DNA from 3 places in the Streptomyces sp. NBC_00250 genome. Region 2 is predicted to be linked to each of the others. Evidence: riboswitches for the same ligand, from Rfam matches in the RefSeq annotation. Region 2 holds a riboswitch; each other region holds the start of a gene.
The links. A riboswitch is a leader RNA that binds a small molecule or an ion and turns the genes downstream of it on or off. The one in region 2 is predicted to bind cyclic di-AMP.
Positions count from the first base shown of each region.

Region 1: it holds a riboswitch for cyclic di-AMP, as region 2 does, so the genes downstream of both, OG259_RS34795 (C40 family peptidase) here and OG259_RS07940 (LysM peptidoglycan-binding domain-containing M23 family metallopeptidase) in region 2, are expected to answer to the same signal.
Region 3: it holds a riboswitch for cyclic di-AMP, as region 2 does, so the genes downstream of both, OG259_RS19925 (M23 family metallopeptidase) here and OG259_RS07940 (LysM peptidoglycan-binding domain-containing M23 family metallopeptidase) in region 2, are expected to answer to the same signal.

Region 1 covers NZ_CP108088.1:7,661,522-7,668,041, forward strand. The annotation lists gene OG259_RS34775 (adenosylmethionine--8-amino-7-oxononanoate transaminase) at 1-1,273, opposite strand, end outside; gene bioB (biotin synthase BioB) at 1,279-2,526, opposite strand; gene OG259_RS34785 (8-amino-7-oxononanoate synthase) at 2,670-3,857, shown strand; gene OG259_RS34790 (ATP-binding protein) at 4,020-4,457, shown strand; gene OG259_RS34795 (C40 family peptidase) at 4,534-5,010, opposite strand; cyclic di-AMP (ydaO/yuaA leader) riboswitch at 5,014-5,135, opposite strand; gene OG259_RS34800 (hypothetical protein) at 5,535-5,840, opposite strand; gene OG259_RS34805 (ATP-dependent Clp protease proteolytic subunit) at 5,848-6,471, opposite strand.
Region 2 covers NZ_CP108088.1:1,771,464-1,777,983, forward strand. The annotation lists gene OG259_RS07925 (STM4012 family radical SAM protein) at 1-641, shown strand, start outside; gene OG259_RS07930 (STM4011 family radical SAM protein) at 651-1,529, shown strand; gene OG259_RS07935 (SGNH/GDSL hydrolase family protein) at 1,516-2,310, opposite strand; gene OG259_RS07940 (LysM peptidoglycan-binding domain-containing M23 family metallopeptidase) at 2,476-3,456, opposite strand; cyclic di-AMP (ydaO/yuaA leader) riboswitch at 3,461-3,620, opposite strand; gene OG259_RS07945 (tyrosine-protein phosphatase) at 4,009-4,830, shown strand; gene OG259_RS07950 (DUF6126 family protein) at 4,838-4,993, opposite strand; gene OG259_RS07955 (helix-turn-helix domain-containing protein) at 5,026-5,682, opposite strand; gene OG259_RS07960 (aspartate aminotransferase family protein) at 5,757-6,520, opposite strand, start outside.
Region 3 covers NZ_CP108088.1:4,421,553-4,428,072, forward strand. The annotation lists gene lhgO (L-2-hydroxyglutarate oxidase) at 1-1,032, shown strand, start outside; gene trmB (tRNA (guanosine(46)-N7)-methyltransferase TrmB) at 1,104-1,907, shown strand; gene OG259_RS19915 (PrsW family intramembrane metalloprotease) at 1,975-3,303, shown strand; gene OG259_RS19920 (aldo/keto reductase) at 3,356-4,303, opposite strand; gene OG259_RS19925 (M23 family metallopeptidase) at 4,367-5,530, opposite strand; cyclic di-AMP (ydaO/yuaA leader) riboswitch at 5,542-5,687, opposite strand; partial or broken gene OG259_RS19930 (PP2C family protein-serine/threonine phosphatase) at 5,889-6,520, opposite strand, start outside.

The DNA.
Region 1 (6,520 bases), 5.9 Mb from region 2:
CGGCCGCCGCCGCGCACACCGCGGCGCAGATCCGGGCCAGGTCCTCGTCGCCCGTCACGTACGGCGGCATCGTGTAGATCAGGTCGCGGAACGGGCGTACCCACACGCCCGCCCGGACCGCGGCGCGCGTGGCCGCCGCCATGTCGACCGGGTGGTCCAGCTGGACGACGCCGATGGCGCCGAGCACCCGCACCTCGCGGACGCCCGGCAGGTCGGCGGCCGGGGCGAGCCCCTCCCGCAGTCCTGCCTCGATCCGCTTGACCTCGACCCGCCAGTCCTGGGAGAGCAGCAGGTCGATCGAGGCGAGGGCCACCGCGGAGGCCAGCGGGTTGCCCATGAAGGTCGGCCCGTGGGCCAGGACCGGGACCTCGCCCTGCGAGATCCCGTCCGCGACCCGGCTCGTGCAGAGCGTGGCCGCCATCGACAGATAGCCGCCGGTCAGCGCCTTGCCCAGGCACATCACATCGGGGGAGACCCCCACCTGGTCGGCGGCGAACAGCGTTCCCGTACGCCCGAACCCCGTGGCGATCTCGTCGAAGACGAGCAGCACGTCGTGCGCGTCGCAGGCCTCGCGCAGCACCCGCAGGTACTCGGCGTCGTGGAAGCGCATCCCGCCCGCGCCCTGCACCACCGGCTCCACGATCACGGCGGCCAGTTCGTGCGCGTGCTTCCCGATCTCGGTCCGCAGGAGTTCGGCGTACGACTCCTCGTACGCCGCCGGCGGGGCGTCCACGAACACCTGGGGCTGGAGCACTCCGGTCCACAGCTCGTGCATCCCGCCGTCGGGGTCGCACACCGACATCGGCTGCCAGGTGTCCCCGTGGTAGCCGCCGCGCCAGGTGAACATGCGGCTCTTCTCGGGGCGGCCCAGCGAACGCCAGTACTGCAGGCACATCTTCACCGCCACCTCGACGGAGACCGACCCCGAGTCGCTGAGGAAGACGTGCCGCAGCGGCTCGGGGGTGATCTCGACGAGCCGGGCGGCGAGCCGGACGGCCGGCTCATGGGTGAGCCCGCCGAACATGACGTGGCTCATCCGGTCCAGCTGGCCGCGCACCGCCTCGTTGAGCACGGGGTGGTTGTAGCCGTGGACCGCGGACCACCAGGAGGACATGCCGTCGATCAACTCGGCCTGCCCCTCGGAGGGTTCGGCGAGACGGAGGCGCACCCCGGACGCGGACTCGACGACCAGCGGATCCGTACGGCCCGGCATGGGGCCGTACGGATGCCAGACGTGGGCCCGGTCGAGGGCGATCAGTTCGTCGTTGCGCACGGCCGTCACGCGTTCGGCGCGAGGTCCGTGCCCGCGCCCCGGCGGCGCACGGCGACCAGGTCGGTCCGCGCCTGGTTCGCCGCGGCCTCCGTCTCGTCGGCGGCGACCGGCGCGTGGCCCCCGCACGGACCGCAGCCGCCGCCCGCCTCGGCGTGCGAACCGCAGCCCGCACCCTCCGCCGCGTCGTGCGAGCCGCAGCCCGCCGACGCCTGGGAACCGCAGCCGCCGCCCGCCGCGGCGAGCGCGTCCGCACGGTGCTTCGGGAGCGTGGTCGTGCCCGCGCCCTCCACCTCGAAGCCCGCGTCCGCGATCATGTCCAGGTCGGCCTGGCCGGCCTGGCCCTCGCTCGTCAGGTAGTCGCCGAGGAAGATCGAGTTCGCGATGTTCAGCGCGAGCGGCTGCATCGAGCGCAGGTGCACCTCACGGCCGCCGGCGATCCGTACCTCGACGTCGGGGCAGACGAACCGCACCATCGCGAGGATCCGCAGGCAGCGCTGCGGGGTGAGGTTCCACTCCTTGGCGAGCGGGGTGCCCTCGAAGGGAATGAGGAAGTTGACCGGTACCGAGTCGGAGTCGAGCTCGCGCAGCGCGTAGACGACGTCGACGAGGTCCTCGTCGGTCTCGCCCATGCCCGCGATCAGACCCGAGCAGGCCGACAGACCGGCGGCGTGCGCCTTCTGCACGGTGTCCACCCGGTCGGCGTAGGTGTGGGTCTTGGTGATCCCCTCGTACGTCGCCTCGGACGTGTTCAGGTTGTGGTTGTACGCGTCGGCGCCGGCGTCCCGCAGCCGCTCCGCCTGTCCGTCCGAGAGCAGACCGAGGCAGGCACACACCTCGATGCCCTCGTTCTGCTCCTTGATGGCCTCGATGGTCCTGCCGACGCGCTCCACGTCCCGGTCCGTCGGACCGCGACCGCTCGCCACCAGGCAGACCCGCTTCGCCCCGCCCGCGACACCCGCGGCGGCGGCCTGGGAGGCCTCGTCCGGCTTCAGCCAGGTGTACTTGAGGATCTCGGCCTTGGAGCCGAGCCGCTGCGAGCAGTACGAGCAGTCCTCGGGGCAGAGCCCCGACTTCAGGTTCACCAGGTAGTTGAGCTTCACCCGCCGCCCGAACCACTGACGGCGCACCTTGCCGGCCGCCGCCACCACATCGAGCAGTTCGTCGTCGGAGGTCGCCAGGACGGCGAGCGCTTCTTCACGGGTCGGCAGCTCGCGCCGCAGCCCCTTCTCCACCAGCGTGTTCAGCAGGTCCATAAGCGTTGATCCTCGCCTACCGCCCACCCCCGGGCCAAGGAGGATCCGAACAAACGCCCCCGATAGAGGTGTGTGGATGACCACATCCCGACCTCGGCATCCTTTGGTTAGGGTCTGTGCGCTGCCTACAAAAGGATCGCCGCATGCCACAGGCCGACGACGCACGGGCCGCGGGCCCGCGCCGGACCGCGTTCGACTGGACCGACGCCGAGGCGCGCCGCCGCGCGGACGCCGGTCTCGTCCGTACGCTGCGGCCCCGGGCGGCCGAGTCGGACCTGCTCGACCTGGCGAGCAACGACTACCTCGGCCTCACCCGGCGTCCTGAGGTCACCGAAGCGGCGGCCGAGGCGGCGAGGAGCTGGGGCGCGGGTTCCACCGGCTCACGGCTCGTCACCGGCACCACCCGGCTGCACACCCGGCTGGAGCGCGAGCTCGCCGATTACTGCGGATTCGAGGCGGCCCTCGTCTTCTCCTCCGGCTACACCGCCAACCTGGCCGCGCTCACCGCGCTCGGCGGCCGGGACTCCCTGATCGTCTCCGACGCCTCGAACCACGCCTCGATCGTGGACGGCTGCCGCCTCGCGCGCGCCGAGACGGCCGTCGTACCGCACACCGACCCCGAGGCCGTACGCAAGACCCTGGACGCCCATCCCGGGCGCCGGGCCCTGGTCGTCAGCGACTCCGTCTTCTCCGTCGACGGCGACAAGGCCCCGCTGCCGGAGCTGGCCACGGCCTGCCGCGCGCACGGCGCCGGACTCGTCGTGGACGACGCCCATGGCTTCGGCGTCCTCGGCGAAGGCGGCCGGGGCGCCCTCCACGAGGCCGGACTCGCGGGTGACGAGGACGTCGTCGCCACGCTGACCCTCTCCAAGTCCCTCGGCAGCCAGGGCGGTGCCGTCCTCGGCCCCGCCCGGGTGATCGAGCACCTGGTGAACGCGGCCCGCACCTTCATCTTCGACACCGGGCTCGCCCCGGCCGCCGCGGGCGGCGCGCTCGCGAGCCTGCGCCTGATCAGGGCCGAGGCCGGCCTCGCCGAGCGGGCCCGTACCGTCGCGACCACGCTGTACCGCCTGCTCACGGAGGCCGGCCTCACGGCCGCGCGGCCCGACGCGGCCGTCGTCTCGGTGCGCGCGCCCTCCCCGGAGGCGGCGCTGCGCTGGGCGGCGGACTGCCGCGAACAGGGCCTGGCGGTCGGCTGCTTCCGGCCGCCGTCCGTACCCGACGGCATCTCGCGGCTCCGGCTCACCGCCCGCGCCGATCTGACGGACGCGCAGATCGAGCGTGCGGTGGCGACGATTCTGCGCACGGCGCCGGCCGGCCGGCAGGACTGACGAGACGCCCAAGAGCGTTTGGGAACCCCAGAGTTCACCGCTTCGGGCGACAGATGGGGACATATCTTGGTGGAACGCCGCCCGGCGCGGCACGATCGGTGGCACTCTGACGCGAAGCGCAATCCGGGGCAGCCGCCCCGGCGGGAAAGGGACAGCGTCGCCATGGCAGATCACCAGGAAGCATCCGTCACCCTGCCGAGCGATCCCGCCTCGGTCCCCACGGCCCGCCGGTACGTCGCGGACGTCCTCACCGGCTGGGGCCTCGACGATGCCGCGGAGATCGCGGACGCGATCCGTCTGATCGTCTCCGAACTCGCCACCAACGCCGTCCTGCACACCCTCGGCCAGTCGCCCACCTTCACGGTCGACGTGCGTCTGGAGCGGGAGGAACGGCTCCGCATCGGCGTCACCGACAGCCATCCGCGCCGGCCGCGGCGCCTCCCGGCGGCCGTCCAGCAGGACAACGGGCGGGGCATGGTCATCATTCGCGTCCTGGCGGCGGAGGCCGGGGGTCGGCTGTCCGTCGCACCGACCGACGACGGCGGCAAGACGGTCTGGATCACTCTTCCGTGGACGGTCGCCCCCGTGGCCAGCTGCTAGGGGTCTCCTGTCCTGTCGGTCAGGGGTACGGCGGCGCCACCGCACCCCTCACGGACGAACCGCTACCGCTGCCTGATCAGCGGACGCGGCCGTAGTAGACCTTCGACGACCAGATCCTGTCGAGCTTCACCCAGGAGCCCGTCTTGGGCGAGTGCCAGACCTTGCCGTTGCCGGCGTAGATGCCCACGTGGTAGACCCTCCCGCCGGAGTGGAAGAAGACCAGGTCCCCCTTCTGCCTGGTGGAGGCGGAGATGTGCCGGGTCTTGTTGTACTGCTGCTGCGCGGTGCGGGGCAGCGACTTGCCCGCCTTCTTGTACGCGTAGAGCGTCAGACCGGAGCAGTCGAACCTCGTGGGTCCGGTGCTCCCGTACCGGTACGGAGCTCCCTTCTTGGACGCGGCGACGCTCAGTGCCTTGTTCGCGTGCGTGGTGGCTGCCTGGGCCTCCGTCGCCGCACCGGGTGCGAACAACGTGCCGCCGACGGCGGCGAGGGTGAGAGCCGAGACGGCTCCGGCCCGGGACAGCAGGGACGGGACGTGCATCTGCGCGGTCATGCGCAACCCTTCGTCAGCCGCCTGCGAAGGATGACCTGTCGGGTTCGGGCTGGCGAAGATGCCCGGCCGCTGACGCGGCTTCACCCCAAGGGACGGCCCCGCTGCCGAAGCAGCGCGTACGTCCCGTAAAAATCGGGTCCTCCACTCCTGCCGATCCAATCCTGTCGACCAGACGTCCGGGACAGCGGCAGGACTCGGCGTCCGCCCGGACCGCCCCGCCGTGGTGGCGGGGGCTTGTCGTCGACAGGGATCTTGACCCACACCAAGGTCGAAATCCGAGCTGAAACGGCGATATGTGAGGCTCCTCACGACTGATCCGTTCGGGTGGACAGACAGCCTTTGTGATCTTCGGAGGTTTGGCCTATGAGCCTCGCACCAGCGGCGGAACGTCCCATTCCGCCAGATGCGTACATCTGTTGCGCAACTCGTCCGACACATTTGTCGACTCGTCAACTACGCCGAACGGGGGAGCGATTCTGCGGCGCGTGTCGGCCGTCCGGGCCTCGACACGACACGCGGAAATGTCAACTCGCCCGAGTTCGCGGGACGGTGACGCGGTGTGCTCTGCGCTCCCCGTCCAACACCCTGAGGGCGCGCGCCAACGTGTCCGCGTGCACCTCGCTCTCGCCCCGCATATGCATGAGTGTCAGGGCCTGGAGGAGCGCCTCCGCCCGCCCCACCAGGGCTTGTGCGGCGCGAAGTGCTCCATAGGTATGCGCGCCTCTGGATGGATTGATCTTCCCGAGGAGGTCGACGACTTCGAGGTAGGCGTCGACGAGTTCACCCTCGGCGCGTGTCAGCGCGGGCAGCGGCGGCAGCTCGGGGACCATGGTCGGCTCACCCCGCCGTGCCGCCGGCGCCCGAGCGCCGGTTCGTGATCACGTGGTCCACCAGGCCGTACGAGACCGCCGCCGACGCGTCCAGGACGGTGAGGCGGTCGAGGTCGGCGTCGATGCGCTCCCGGTCCTGCCCCGTGTGCTCGGTGAGCATCCCGGCCACCAGGGCGCGCAGCCGGAGGATCTCGCGGGCCTGGAGGTCGAGGTCGCTCAGCTGGCCCTGTACCGGCTCGTCCACGGTCGGCTGCTGGAGGGTGATCCGGGCGCCGGGCAGGACCATGCGCTTGCCCGGGGTGCCGGCGGCGAGCAGGACGGCGGCGGTGGACGCGGCCTGGCCGAGGCAGGTGGTCTCCACGTCGCAGTGGAGCGAGCGGATCGTGTCGTAGATCGCGGTCATGGCGCTGATCGAACCGCCGGGGGAGTTGATGTAGAGCGAGACGTCCTGGTCCGGTGCCGCGTGGTCCAGGTAGAGGAACTGGGCGATGACGTCGTTGGCCGACGTCTCGTCGATCGGCGTCCCGAGGAAGACGATCCGGGACGCGAGGAGCTTGGAGTAGGGGTCGAGGGTCCGGGTTCCGTAGCTGGTCCGCTCCGTGAACTCGGGCAGGACGTGGCGAGCCTCCATGGCGGGTACCTCCATCTGTAAAAAATGTACAGGACGTACAACCCGTAAG
Region 2 (6,520 bases):
TGTACCTCTATCCGCTGTACGTCCGGCCGCTCACCGGTCTCGGCCGGATCTCCCCCGCCGCGGACCGGGAGTGGGACGAGCAGCGGCTGCGCCTCTACCGGGGCGGCCGGGACCACCTCCTCGCGCACGGCTACGAGCAGGTGTCGATGCGGATGTTCCGGCGGACGGACGCCGCACCGCTCGGCCCCGACGACTACGCCTGTCAGACGGACGGGATGATCGGCCTGGGCTGTGGGGCCCGCTCGTACACCTCGGCCCTCCACTACTCCTTCGACTACGCGGTCGACATGCGGGAGATACGCACGATCATCGACGCCTACACGGAGGCCGCGGACTTCTCACGGGCCGAGGTCGGCCGGTGGGTCGACGCCGGAGAGGCCCGGCGCCGCCATCTGCTCCAGTCGCTGCTCCAGGCGGAGGGCATGCCGGTCACCGGTTACGAGGAGCGGTTCGGCACCTCTCCGTTCGCGGACTTCCCGACGGAACTGGGCCGGTTCGAGGCGTTCGGCTGGCTGGACGAAGGGGCGCCGGAAGGGCTCCTACGGCTGTCGCCGGAGGGGCTCGCCCACTCGGACGGCCTCGGCCCCGAGCTCTTCTCCCCCTCGGTGCGGGCCGCGATGGCCGCGTACGAGCCGAAGTAGAGGGCGCACATGGACCTGACGCTCCTCTACCGCGGGCCGCTCTCCTCCTGCGATTTCGACTGTCCCTACTGTCCCTTCGCCAAGCGCCGGGACAGCGGGGAGCAGCTGCGCGCCGACCGGGCCGCGCTCGAACGGTTCACCGGGTGGGCCGCCGCGCAGACCGGGGACCGGCTGCGGATCCTCTTCACCCCGTGGGGCGAGGGGCTGGTCCGCTCCTGGTACCGGCGGGCGCTCGTCGAGCTGTCCCGCCTCCCGCACGTCGAGCGGGTCGCGATCCAGACCAATCTGAGCTGCCGCACCGACTGGCTGGCGGAAGCGGACCCGGAGAGCGTGGCGCTCTGGTGCACGTACCACCCCGGGCAGACGCCGTACGAGCGCTTCCTCGCCAAGTGCGGGGAGCTGACCGAGCGGGGCGTCCGCTTCAGTGTCGGCGTCGTCGGGCTTGCCGAGCACGCGGAGCACGCCCGGCGGCTGAGGGCCGAACTGCCGCCGCACGTCTACCTCTGGGTGAACGCGGCGGAGGGGCACGCGTACACCGACGCGGAGGCCGCGGAGTGGACGGGGATCGACCCGCTCTTCCCGTACAGCCGTCATCCGCACCGCTCGGCGGGGCTGCCCTGCCGGACCGGGGAGTCGGTGATCTCGGTGGACGGCGAGGGGACGGTGCGGCGCTGCCACTTCGTCAAGGCCGAGCTGGGGAACCTGTACGACGGCTCGTACCGCTCCGCCCTGCGCCCCCGCGCCTGCCCCCTCGCCCTCTGCGACTGCCACATCGGCTACGTCCATCTGGAGACGCTGCCGCTGTACGACGTGTTCGCCGGCGGGGTCCTGGAGCGGATCCCCGCCGTCGTACACGCGCCGGCCGGCCCCGGAACTACAGGGGCATGAGGTCGGGGCGCTTCGCCTCGACGTGGTCGCCGGAGCTCTCGCCCCGCAGTCGGCGCCCGATCCACGGCACGAGGTACTCCTTCGCCCAGTGGATGTCGTCGCGCCGCACCTCCAGCGGGCCGCGCGGGGGGACCGGCGGCCATTCCTGGTCGGGGTCGGCGGGGACCGGCATGCCGAGGACCTGGGCAGCGCGCAGCGCGACCCGGGTGTGGCCCTCGGGCGAGAGGTGCAGCCGGTCGTCGTCCCAGGCGCGCCGGTCCTGGACGGACTTCAGCGACCACAGGTCGAGCACGGGGCACCCGTAGCGGTCGGCGATGGCCCGGACGTGGCCGTTGTAGGTGGCGATCTTGCCGCGCAGGTGCTTGAGGAGGATCACGTCGCGGGTGTCGAAGCCGGTGGTCACCATGACGGTGCCGACGGCGGAGGTCAGGTCGGCGACGGCGCGCTCGAAGCGCTCGGCGACGTCGTCGGGGTCCGTGCCGGGGCGGATGATGTCGTTTCCGCCGGCGCAGAAGGTCACCAGGTCGGGGGCGAGTTCCTTCGCCCGGGGGACCTGTTCCGCCACGATCTGGTCGAGGAGGCGTCCGCGTACGGCCAGGTTGGCGTAGCGGAAGCCGTCGTGCTCCGGCAGCTGGTCGGCGAGCAGCACCGCGAAGCGGTCCGCCCAGCCGACGTACGTCCCGTCGGGCCCGGGGTCTCCGACACCCTCGGTGAAGCTGTCACCGATCGCCGCGTACGACCCGAATGCGTTCTTGTCTCTTGATCTCGAATCGTCTGCCACGGGAGCACATCTTTCCCTTTCGGATGTGACCTACGCGACCGTAAGGAGGGGTTGACGCTGGGTGACATATGCCACCGATAAAGAATTTGCCAAGCCGGAATAGAGCGGGAACACGCCGGAGGCCCGGCACGCGTGCGTGCCGGGCCTCCGAGTGACGACGGGGCGTCAGATGCTCACGCCGTGCGAACGCAGGGCGGAGATCGGGTCGATGTCGGAGCCGTACTCCGGCCCGGTGCGCATCTCGAAGTGCAGGTGCGGTCCGGTGACGTTGCCGGTCGCGCCGGAGAGACCGATCTGCTCTCCGCCGCTCACGGTCTGGCCGGCGGAGACGGAGATCGAGGAGAGGTGGGCGTACTGCGAGAAGGTGCCGTCGGCGTGCTGGATGACGACCTGGTTGCCGTACGCGCCGCCGTCGCCGGCGGAGTAGACGGTGCCGGGGCCGACCGCGACGATCGTGGTGCCGGTGGAGGCCATGAAGTCGACACCGGTGTGGTAGCCGGAGGACCACATCGAGCCCGCGGCGCGGTACGGGGTGGACATGCCGCCGCTGACGGGGGCGAACCAGCCGGAGGCGGAGGTCGCGCCGGCCGAGGAGGAGCCGGACGACTGGGTGCTCGCGGCCGGGGCGGCGGCGCGCTCGCTGCTCCGGGAGGCGCGCGCGGTGTCGCCGTTCTTCGCGGAGCTCTTCGTGGAGGCCTTCGCGGTGCTCTTGGGGGCGGCGGCCTTGGCGGTGCTCTTCGGCGCGGCGGCCTTGGCGGTGCTCTTGGCGCCGAGGGTGAGCTTCATGCCCGGCAGGATGAGCGAGGGGTTCTCGCCGACGACCTGGCGGTTGTCCGCGTACAGCTTCTGCCAGCCACCGGTGAGGTGGTGCTCGGCGGCGATCTTCGACAGGTAGTCGCCCCGCACGACGGAGTACGTCTTCGGCGCGGCCTTCGTGGTGGCGGGCGCGGCCTTGGCGGAGGCGGGGGCCTTCACCTGGGCGGCGGCGGTGACGGCCTGGCCGGGAGCGGTGGCCGGGGCGGCGGCGTGGGCGCCGGTGGCACCGAGGAGCGGGAGGGCGACGACGGCGCCTCCTGTACCGGCGGCGGCGATTCCGCGGGTGAGGCGGTTGGACTTGATGCGGCGGTGCTTACCCTTCGCGGGCATGGCGAATTCCTCTCCGGCGCCTGCGAGGTGAGCTGTCGGGTTCGGACTGGAGATGCCCGGCCGCGTTCTCACGCGGCTTCACCCCAAGCCGTCCTGCGTCGCGGGACCGGCGTACTTCCTGGGTCCCCCGCTCCTGCCACGCATGGGATGAGTGGAATTCCGGACGGTGGCAGGATTCGGCGGTCCGACCGGATTGACGGTGACGCTAGACGAGCGGGGTCTGCGCGAACAAGCCAATGATTTCCAACGGCTTTCCCCGTGCGGCCTTTCACCCGGAATTCCGGTCACCCTCCGTGGATGACGGGCCCTCGATTTCCTTTTTCCGTACGGCAATTGCTCAGGGCCGACGGCCACGATCCGTCACTTCTATGACCCTGCTCACGCGCTCGGGCCCATCTCGCCCGTAAACAGGGCGCGTTATACACAACGCCTCAATTCGGACAGATCCCCCATTCCCGTCCAGGGGGGTGCGCCATCGCGGCCCCACCTGGATGATTGCCCGTGGAACCGATCGCGCATCGGTCATCCGAACGTCGACCATCAGGAGCATCCGTGACGCAGCAGCTGCCGCAGGTCCCGCCCATCGAAGCGAACGAACCCGAGCTGGCCGAGGTCCGCAACTTCCGGGACGTGGGCGGCCTGCCGACGACGGACGGGCGCGCCGTGCACCCCGGCCGCCTCTTCCGCAGCGGCCACCTCGCCCACGCCACCGAGGAGGACGTCGTCTTCCTCGACTCGCTCGGACTGCACACCGTCTTCGACTTCCGGAACCTGGTCGACCGGAAGGTCGAGGGCCAGGACGTGGACCTCCCCGGCGTGCGGAACGTGAACATACCGCTCAGCGATCCGGCCGCGGGCAAGGAGTTCTGGAAGCTGGTCCGCGAGGGCGACATCGAGCAGCTGCGGGAGCTCCTCGGCGACGGCAAGGCCGCGACCCGAATGTCCGACTCGTACCGGAAGATGATTGTCGAGCGGACCGAGGAGCACAGCCGGGTCCTGCACTCCATGGCGGAGGACAGCCTCCCCGCCCTGATGCACTGCGCGGCCGGCAAGGACCGCGCCGGGCTGTCCATCGCGATCACCCTGCTCGCCCTCGGGGTCGAGCGGGAGGCGATCGAGGCCGACTACGTGAAGTCGAACGCCCCGCACCGCCGCTACAAGGTGCGCCGCAGCTCCACCGACCCGGACGCGATGTCGCCCGAGGTGATGGAGCTGCTGAGCCCGCTGTTCGACGCGCGGGTGGAGTACCTGCGGGGCGCCTTCGAGACGATCGAGGCGACCTGGGGCTCGGTGGACGCCTACCTCACGGAGGGCCTGAAGCTCTCTCCGGAGACCCGCGAGCGCCTGCGGGAGCGTCTCCTCACCGAGGCGTGAGCGGGATCTACTGGTTCTGCCCGCCCAGCATGAAGAGCAGGTAGAGGAAGCCGGCGAAGAGGTGGCCGGCGACCAGATAGGCGAAGAGGCGGAGGACGAGACCCTTGGGGAACTTGCCTTCCCCGCGCTCCTCGCCAGTGACGGTTCGTGACTTCTCGGACATCTCGGTCTCTTTCCTGGAAGAGGCGGGCAGGGTCAGCGCCGGTGCGGGGTCCCGTCGCCGAGGCACAGCTCGGCGACGGGACTCTGCATCAGGGTGTGGACGAAGAGGAGCTCGGCCCCACCGGGGGTCGCGGCCCCGATCCGGTGCGGGGTGAGCGAGTCGAAGTGCGCACTGTCCCCGGGGTCGAGGACATGGACGGCCTCGCCGAGCGAGAGCCGCACCCGGCCCTCCAGGACGTGGATCCACTCCTCGCCCGGGTGGACGCGCACGATGTCGGCCCGGGTGGCGTACGGCACGTGGACCCGCAGGCACTGCAGGGCGCGTCCGGCGCCGCCCACCTGGCGGTAGATCCAGCCGTCGGCCTCGACGGGTTCGGAGCGGCCGGCCCGGACGACGGGGTCGCGCTCGGACAGCGTCTCGCCGAGGAGCTCGGAGACCGTCGTACCGTAGATGCGGGCGAGAGCGAGCAGCATCGGAAGCGAAGGCTGCCGGTTCCCCGTCTCCAGACGCGAGAGGTGGGCCGGCGAGAGGCCGGCCCGCTGGGCGGCGGCCTCCAGGGTGAGCCCCCTGCGGCGGCGCAGGGCCCGCAGCTGCGGGGCGACGTCGGGCAGGGCGTCGGAGGTCGCGAGGTCGGGCGGGACGCCCGGGGTGGCGGGGTCCGGGGAGGCTTCCCCGGGGACGTGGTCCATGCGTCCATTCCGCCAGGAACATGCCTCTGAGGCAAGTTTCTTGCCTCAGAGGCAAAAGTTCGGCTCCGGCCCGGTCAGCGCTGCGCGACCGCCTGCTTGACCAGGGTCTTCCCGAAGTCCCACATCAGCCCGCCACCACCGTGGGCCTCGTCCATGACCGCCGTGAAGGCGGTGACGAACCGGTCCACGTCGGCCTCGTCGATGACCAGCGGCGGGATCAGCTTGATCACCTCCAGATGGTCCCCGGAGACCTGGGTGAGGATCCGGTGCCGCTGGAGCAGCGGGACGACGACCATCTGGGCGAAGAGGCCCTTGCGGGCCGCCTGGAGCATCGTCCAGCGCCCGCGCAGCCCCAGCGAGGACGGCCGGCCGAACTCGATCCCGATCATCAGCCCGCGCCCGCGGATCTCGTGGAGCAGCTCGTACCGGGGCACGAGCTCCCTGAGACGCCCGGAGAGCAGGTCGCCGATCCGGCGGGCGTGCGCGACCGTCCCCTCGTCCTCCATGACCGAGAGGACGGCGAGCCCGGCCGCCATGGCCTGCGCGTTGGATCCGAAGCTCGCCGAGTGGACCAGGACCCGGTCCATCGACGAATACACCTTCTTGAAGATCCAGTCCTTGCCGAGGGTGGCGCCGACCGGCACGTAGCCGCCGGAGAGCGCCTTGGCGACACAGACGAGATCCGGTTCGACCCCTTCCTCGTGCTGGTACGCGTAGAAGTCGCCGGTCCTGCCGAGGCCGGTCTGCACCTCGTCGGCGATGAGCAGCGCGCCGTGCCGGTGGAGCAGCTCCTGGGCGGCGCGCAGAAAGCCCGGCGGGGCCGCGTGGACGCCCTTGC
Region 3 (6,520 bases), 2.7 Mb from region 2:
ATCCACAGCGGGATCTACTACCGGCCGGGATCGCTCAAGGCCCGGTTCGCGGTCGAGGGCGCGGCCGAAATGGTCAAGTTCTGCGCGGAGTGGGACATTCCGTACGAGGTGACGGGCAAGCTCGTCGTCGCCACCGCGCGCGAGGAGCTGCCCCGGCTGCACGCGCTCGTGCAGCGCGGCAGGGAGAACGGCATCCCGGTGCGGGAGCTCGGTCCGGCCCAGATCAGCGAGTACGAGCCGCGGGTGCGGGGCCTGGCCGCGATCCACGTCGGCACGACCGGCATCTGCGACTACGGCGCGGTGTCGGAGCGGCTCGCCGAATCCTCCGGAGCCCGGATCCTGTACGGGGCGGAGGTCACCGTCATCGACCGGCGCCCCTGGGGGGTCGCCGTGCGGACGGCGGACGGCCGGGTGGTGCGGGCGCGGGTCCTGGTGAACTGCGCGGGGCTGCACTGCGACCGGATCGCGCGGCTCGCGGGCGACGACCCGGGCATGCGGATCGTGCCCTTCCGGGGGGAGTACTACGAGCTGGCGGACCCCTCGCTCGTCCGGGGTCTGGTCTATCCGGTGCCGGACCCGGCGTTCCCCTTCCTCGGGGTGCATCTGACACGGGGGATCGACGGCGGCGTCCACATCGGACCGAACGCGGTACCGGCGCTCGCGCGGGAGGGGTACGGCTGGTCCGTCGTCCGGCCCCGCGAGCTGGCCGGCACGCTCGCGTGGCCCGGCTCCTGGGCGATCGCCCGGGCGCACTGGCGGTACGGGGCGGGCGAGCTGCGACGGTCGGTGTCGAAGCGGGCCTTCACGGAGGCGGTACGGCGACTGCTTCCGGTGGTGGAGGAGTCGGACCTGCGGCGGGCGGCTGCGGGCGTCCGGGCGCAGGCGGTGCTGCGGGACGGGACGCTGGTCGACGACTTCCTGATCAGGGAGGCGGCGCGGACGGTCCACGTCCTGAACGCGCCTTCCCCCGCGGCGACGGCGTCACTGCCGATCGGCCGAGAGGTAGCGGGCCGAGCACTGGCCCTGCTGTAGCCCCGGCCCCTGCGGCCCGACACCCGTCCCAGGGCGGAGGTGGGGTGGGGCGCCGTAGAATCGGGGGCATTGTGTCTGAGCAGCCAGAGAACAGCGCGCCGCCCGTTGCCGCGTCCGCCGAGTCCGTACAGCCCGTCACTCAGCGGGGCAGTCAGAGGTTCGCGCCCGGCGAGGGGCCCCTGCCCGATCCCGCCGGGTCCCATCACGAGCGGCGGATCCGCAGCTTCCAGCCGCGGCGCAGCCGCGTCACCACCGGTCAGGCCGAGGCGCTGCTCAAGCGGTGGCCCGACTGGGGTCTCGACATCGACGGCAAGCGGGTCCTCGACCTCGGCGAGATGTTCGACGGGCTTCCCGTCGTCCTCGAGATCGGCTTCGGCATGGGCGAGGCGACCGCGCAGATGGCCGCCGCCGACCCCGGCACCGGCATCCTCGCCGTGGACGTCCACACCCCCGGCCAGGGCAATCTGCTCGGTCTCGCCGACCGGAACGGGCTGACCAACGTCCGGGTCGCCAACGGCGACGCGATCATCCTGCTCCGCGAGATGCTCGACAAGGACGCCCTCGACGGCTGCCGCGTCTACTTCCCGGACCCCTGGCCCAAGGCCCGCCACCACAAGCGGCGCCTCATCCAGCCCGAGTTCCTCAGCCTCCTCGCGACCCGGCTCAGGCCCGGCGGCGTGCTTCACTGCGCCACCGACTGGGAGCCGTACGCCGAGCAGATGCTGGAGGTGCTCTCCGCGCATCCGGACTTCGAGAACACCCGGCCCGACGGCGGCTTCGCGCCCCGCCCCGACTTCCGTCCCCTCACCCGCTTCGAGGGCCAGGGGCTGGACAAGGGCCACGTCGTGCACGATCTCCTCTTCCGGAGGAAGTGACCGAAGAAAGCCACCGGGGGCGCTAATCCTTCGCCCCCTGTCGGTGGGGGTCGTTAGGGTCGCTCACGTGTCCTACCCCGCCCCCACCGCAGCCGGCACCGCTCCCGTCCCCCACCGGGACACCGAGGAGCCGGCCTTCCCGGCCGCCGCCGACCGGTCCCAGTGGCGCTACCGGCCCCGCCGGGCCTTCTGGCGCAGCCGGCTGGTCCGGGCCGTCACCGTCATCACCGTGCTCGCGATCTGCGCCCTGTTCATCCTCGGGCTCGTCCGCGAGCAGACCGGCACCGAGGGCTTCCTCGTCGGACTGGGCCTCGCGGTGCTCCCCGTACCGCTGCTGATGGCGGCGTTCCGCTGGCTCGACCGGGTCGAGCCGGGGCCGTGGAAGAACCTGCTGTTCGCGTTCGCCTGGGGCGCCTTCGCCGCCGCGCTCGTCGCGATCCTGGCGAACTCCTTCGCGGTCCGCTGGATCGCGACGGCCACCGCGGATCCGGCCTCGGCGGACACCCTCGGCGCGACGGTCGTCGCGCCCGTGGTGGAGGAGAGCGCGAAGGCCGCCGCGGTCCTGCTGCTCTTCCTCTTCCGCAGGAAGCACTTCGGCGGGCTCGTCGACGGCGTGGTGGTCGCCGGGTTCACCGCGACCGGCTTCGCCTTCACGGAGAACATCCTCTACCTCGGCAACGCCTTCGGCGAGGACCAGGAGTTCGGCTCCACCGGCCTCGGCTCGGTGACCGCCGCGACCTTCTTCGTCCGGGTCGTGATGTCGCCGTTCGCGCATCCGCTCTTCACCGTGCTCACCGGCATCGGCTTCGGCCTCGCCGCCCTCGCACCGCGCGGCAGGCGACTCCGCCGGGTGCTGCTGCCGCTCGCCGGGCTGCTGCTCGCCATGACCCTGCACGCCGCGTGGAACGGCTCGGCCACCTTCGGCGGCCCGCTGGCCTTCTACGCGGTGTACGGAGCGCTGATGGTCCCGGCCTTCGGCCTGCTGACCTGGCTCGCGGTGTGGAGCCGGCAGCGCGAGCTGCGCACGATATCCGGCGAGCTCCCGGCGTACGCGGCGGCCGGCTGGATCTCCCCCGCCGAGCCGCTCGCGCTCGCCTCGATGCGCGCCCGCCAGCTGGCCCGCTCCTTCGCCGCCCGTACGTACGGCCCGCCGGCCGCGCGGACCGTCGGCGAGTACGAGTCGTTCGCGACGACCCTCGCGTTCCTGCGGGACCGGGCCCGGCGCGGCACGGCCGGGCCCGACTTCCCGGTCCGGGAGCAGGAGTTGCTCCACCACCTGTGGCAGCGCCGGGAGGTCGCCTCTCCCGCCCTCACGTACGCGGCACGGGCGACGGGCCAGGTGTGGGCGCCGCCGCAGTACCTGGACTACGACGGCTTCAACCCGTACCGGCGTTAGATCGTGTCCGGAAAGCAGCGGGCCGGGCGGGACTTTCCGGACACGACACCCCCTAGGCGGCCGACGCCTCCGTGAGGAGGGTCAGCTCCGCCTCCGTGAGCGTGAGCTCGGCCGCCGCGACGAGCGCCGGGACCTGCTCGACCGTGCGCGCCGAGGCGATCGGGGCGACCACGGTCGGGCGGGAGGCGAGCCAGGCGAGGGCGACGGAGGCGAGTTCCGCGCCGTGCGCCTCGGCGACGGTGTCGAGGGCGGAGAGCACGGCCCGGCCCCGCTCGGTGTCCAGGTGCCCGCCGGCCCCGGAGGCACGGGCGCTGTCGACGGTGGTGCCGGGGCGGTACTTGCCTGTGAGGAAGCCGGAGGCGAGGCCGTAGTACGGGACGGCGGAGAGCCCGGCCCGCTCGACGGTCTCCAGGAGGGGGCCCTCGTAGGTGTCCCGGGAGACCAGGTTGTAGTGCGGCTGGAGGGCCACGTAACGGGCGAGGCCCTCGGACTCGGCGAAGTCGAGGGAGGCGCGCAGCCGCTCCGGGGAGATGTTGGAGGCGGCGACGGCCCGCACCTTGCCGTCCTTCACCAGCTGGTCGAGGGCGGTGACGATCTCTTCGACCGGGACGGACTCGTCGTCGAAGTGCGTGTAGTAGAGGTCTATGTAGTCAGTGCCGAGGCGGCGCAGGGACTCCTCGGCGCCCGCCTTGATGGTGGTGGCGGACAGCCCCTTGAAGTGGGGGTGGGCGCCGACCTTGGTGGCCACGACGACGTCGGCGCGGTTGCCGCGCGAGGCGAGCCAGCGGCCGATGACGGTCTCGGACTCGCCGCCCTCGTTGCCCTCGGCCCAGGCGGAGTAGACGTCGGCGGAGTCGACGAAGTTGCCGCCTGCGGCGGTGTACGCGTCGAGGACGGCGAAGGACTGCGACTCGTCGGCGGTCCAGCCGAAGACGTTGCCGCCCAGGGCGAGCGGGAAGACGTGCAGGTCGGAGCTGCCCAGCGGGCGGAGAGTGGTCATGGCCGACACAACCGTCCGCACCGCCGGGCCTATTCCGTCACGTCACGGGGACGAGCGGCGGTGTCAGAGGCTGAGGCCCTTGGAGCGGAGCCACTCCGCCGGGTCGAGGCCGGAGCCGCCGGGCGTGTGGACCTCCATGTGGAGGTGGGCGCCGGTGACGTTGCCGGTGGCGCCGACGCGGCCGATCGTCTCGCCGGTGCCCACGGTCTGGCCAGCGGAGACCGTCATGGACGACATGTGGGCGTACCAGATCTCGGTGCCGTCCTCCAGCTCCAGGACGACCCGGTAGCCGTACGAGCCGGACCAGCCGGCCGACTTGACGGTGCCGCCGTGGACCGCCTTGAGCGGGGTGCCGGTGGGGGCGGCGAAGTCGAGGCCGGTGTGGTAGCCGGAGGACCACATCGAGCCGGACTGCATGTAGGTGGCGCTGAGGCTGTACGAGGAGAGCGGCAGCGTGTAGCTCGCGGCGAGCTTGGCGAGGCGCTCGGCCTCGGCCGCCGCTTCGGCCTTCGCCTTGGCCTCGGCTTCCGCCTTCGCCTTGGCTTCCGCCTCGGCCTTGGCCTTCGCCTCGGCGGCCGCCTTCTCCGCGGCGTCGGCCTTGGCCGCGGCCTCCGCGGCCGCCTTCTCGGCCGCCGCCTCCTCCGCCGCGGCCTTGTCGGCGGCGTCGGCGGAGGCCTGCTGCTGCTCGGCCTGCTGGAGGATGCGGGCGCGCAGGGCCTCGCCGGCGTTGCCGGTCGCGGCCTTGGTGGCCTGACCGTCCCGGCTGACCAGGGATGCCTGCGTGACCTGCGTGGCCTTCGTGCCCTGTTCGTCGTCGGCGGTGGCGTACGTGGCGACGGTGAGCGGGTTCGGGTTGGCGCGGGCCGCGGTGACCGTCTCGTGGGACTCCTCGGGGAGGAGGTCACCGACACCGGGGAGGTCGTGGGCGTCCGGCAGGTGGAGGTCCGCGAGGTCGGGAAGGTCCGGGAGCGAAATGGCGACCGGGGGCTTCTCCTGCGCGGTGGCGAGGCCGCCGGCGCCGACGGCCGCGATCACACCGACACCGAGGACGGTGGAGGAACGGGCGAAGTTGGAGCGCTGCTTGACGACACGGTGCCGGCCGCCGGAGCGGCTCTCGGCGCGGAGGGAGCCCTCGGTGGGGTTCCACTCGGTGTCCGGGGCGGCAGGACCCGCACCACCACCGAAGGCATCGAAGGGGGCTTCGGGTGCGGGAGTGTTGGACGCCACGGGGGCGCGCTCCTTTCCTTCCTTCTCGCCTACCGGGTTAGCTGACGGGTTCGGAGCAGGAAGGTCTCCTACGGGCTCGTCGCACAGGTGCGAAGGGCCCGATTCACCCCAAGTAGTGGTTCCCCGGTTCCTTTTCAGGATTCGGCGCGTGCGCACGGTGCCGCCTCTTGCGACGGCTGGGACGACCGCGCTGCGTTATCGAACGTTAATAGACAGGGGGTGCCGATTCCAAGCTGTTCCTCTTGATCATTCATTGAATTGAGGGGGAATGGCCCGAGTTGACCCCCCTTCAGCAAGGAGTGCCGAAACCCTCGCGATCTGACGTTATGTCAATTGTTATCGCAGTGACACCTCGCGACTACGGCCGGTGACCGGGCTCGCCCCGCGGCGCTCCCGGCCCGCCCGGCGGCACCACCGGCATCGTCCGCCGCCGCTCCGGCTGCCCCGCCGCCGGACGGCTCAGCGCGAGCAGCGCCATGTCGTCCGTCGACCCGCCGCCCGTGTGCAGCCGTACGTCGTCCACGAGGGCGTCGAGCAGTTCCTCGGGCCCCGGGAAGATCGCTCCCGCCAGCCGCCCCCCCCGGGTCGTAGAAGACGCCCGCCGGGTTCCGCGCCTCCGAGAGGCCGTCGGTGTAGAAGAGCAGCGTCGCGCCCGGCGGATACGGCCGCGCCTCGGCCCGGTCCGGCCACGACGCCAGCTCGCCCATGCCGAGCGGCAGCGCCGGCTCACCCGGCTCCAGCGTGTCGAGACGCCCGTCCGCGTACAGCATCAGCGGGGGCGGATGCCCGCGGTTGACGACCCGTACGAAACCGTCGAAGGTGCCGCCCCCGTCGCCGCGCGGGATCTCGGCCAGCACGGCCGTGGTGAACCCCTCGAAGGCGTCGAGCCCGTGCCGGCGGGTGCCCTCCCGGGCGAGGGCCCGTTCGAGGCGCTGCGCCACGCCCTCCAGGGTCCGCTCCTGCTCGGCCGCCTCCCGGAACGCCCCGATG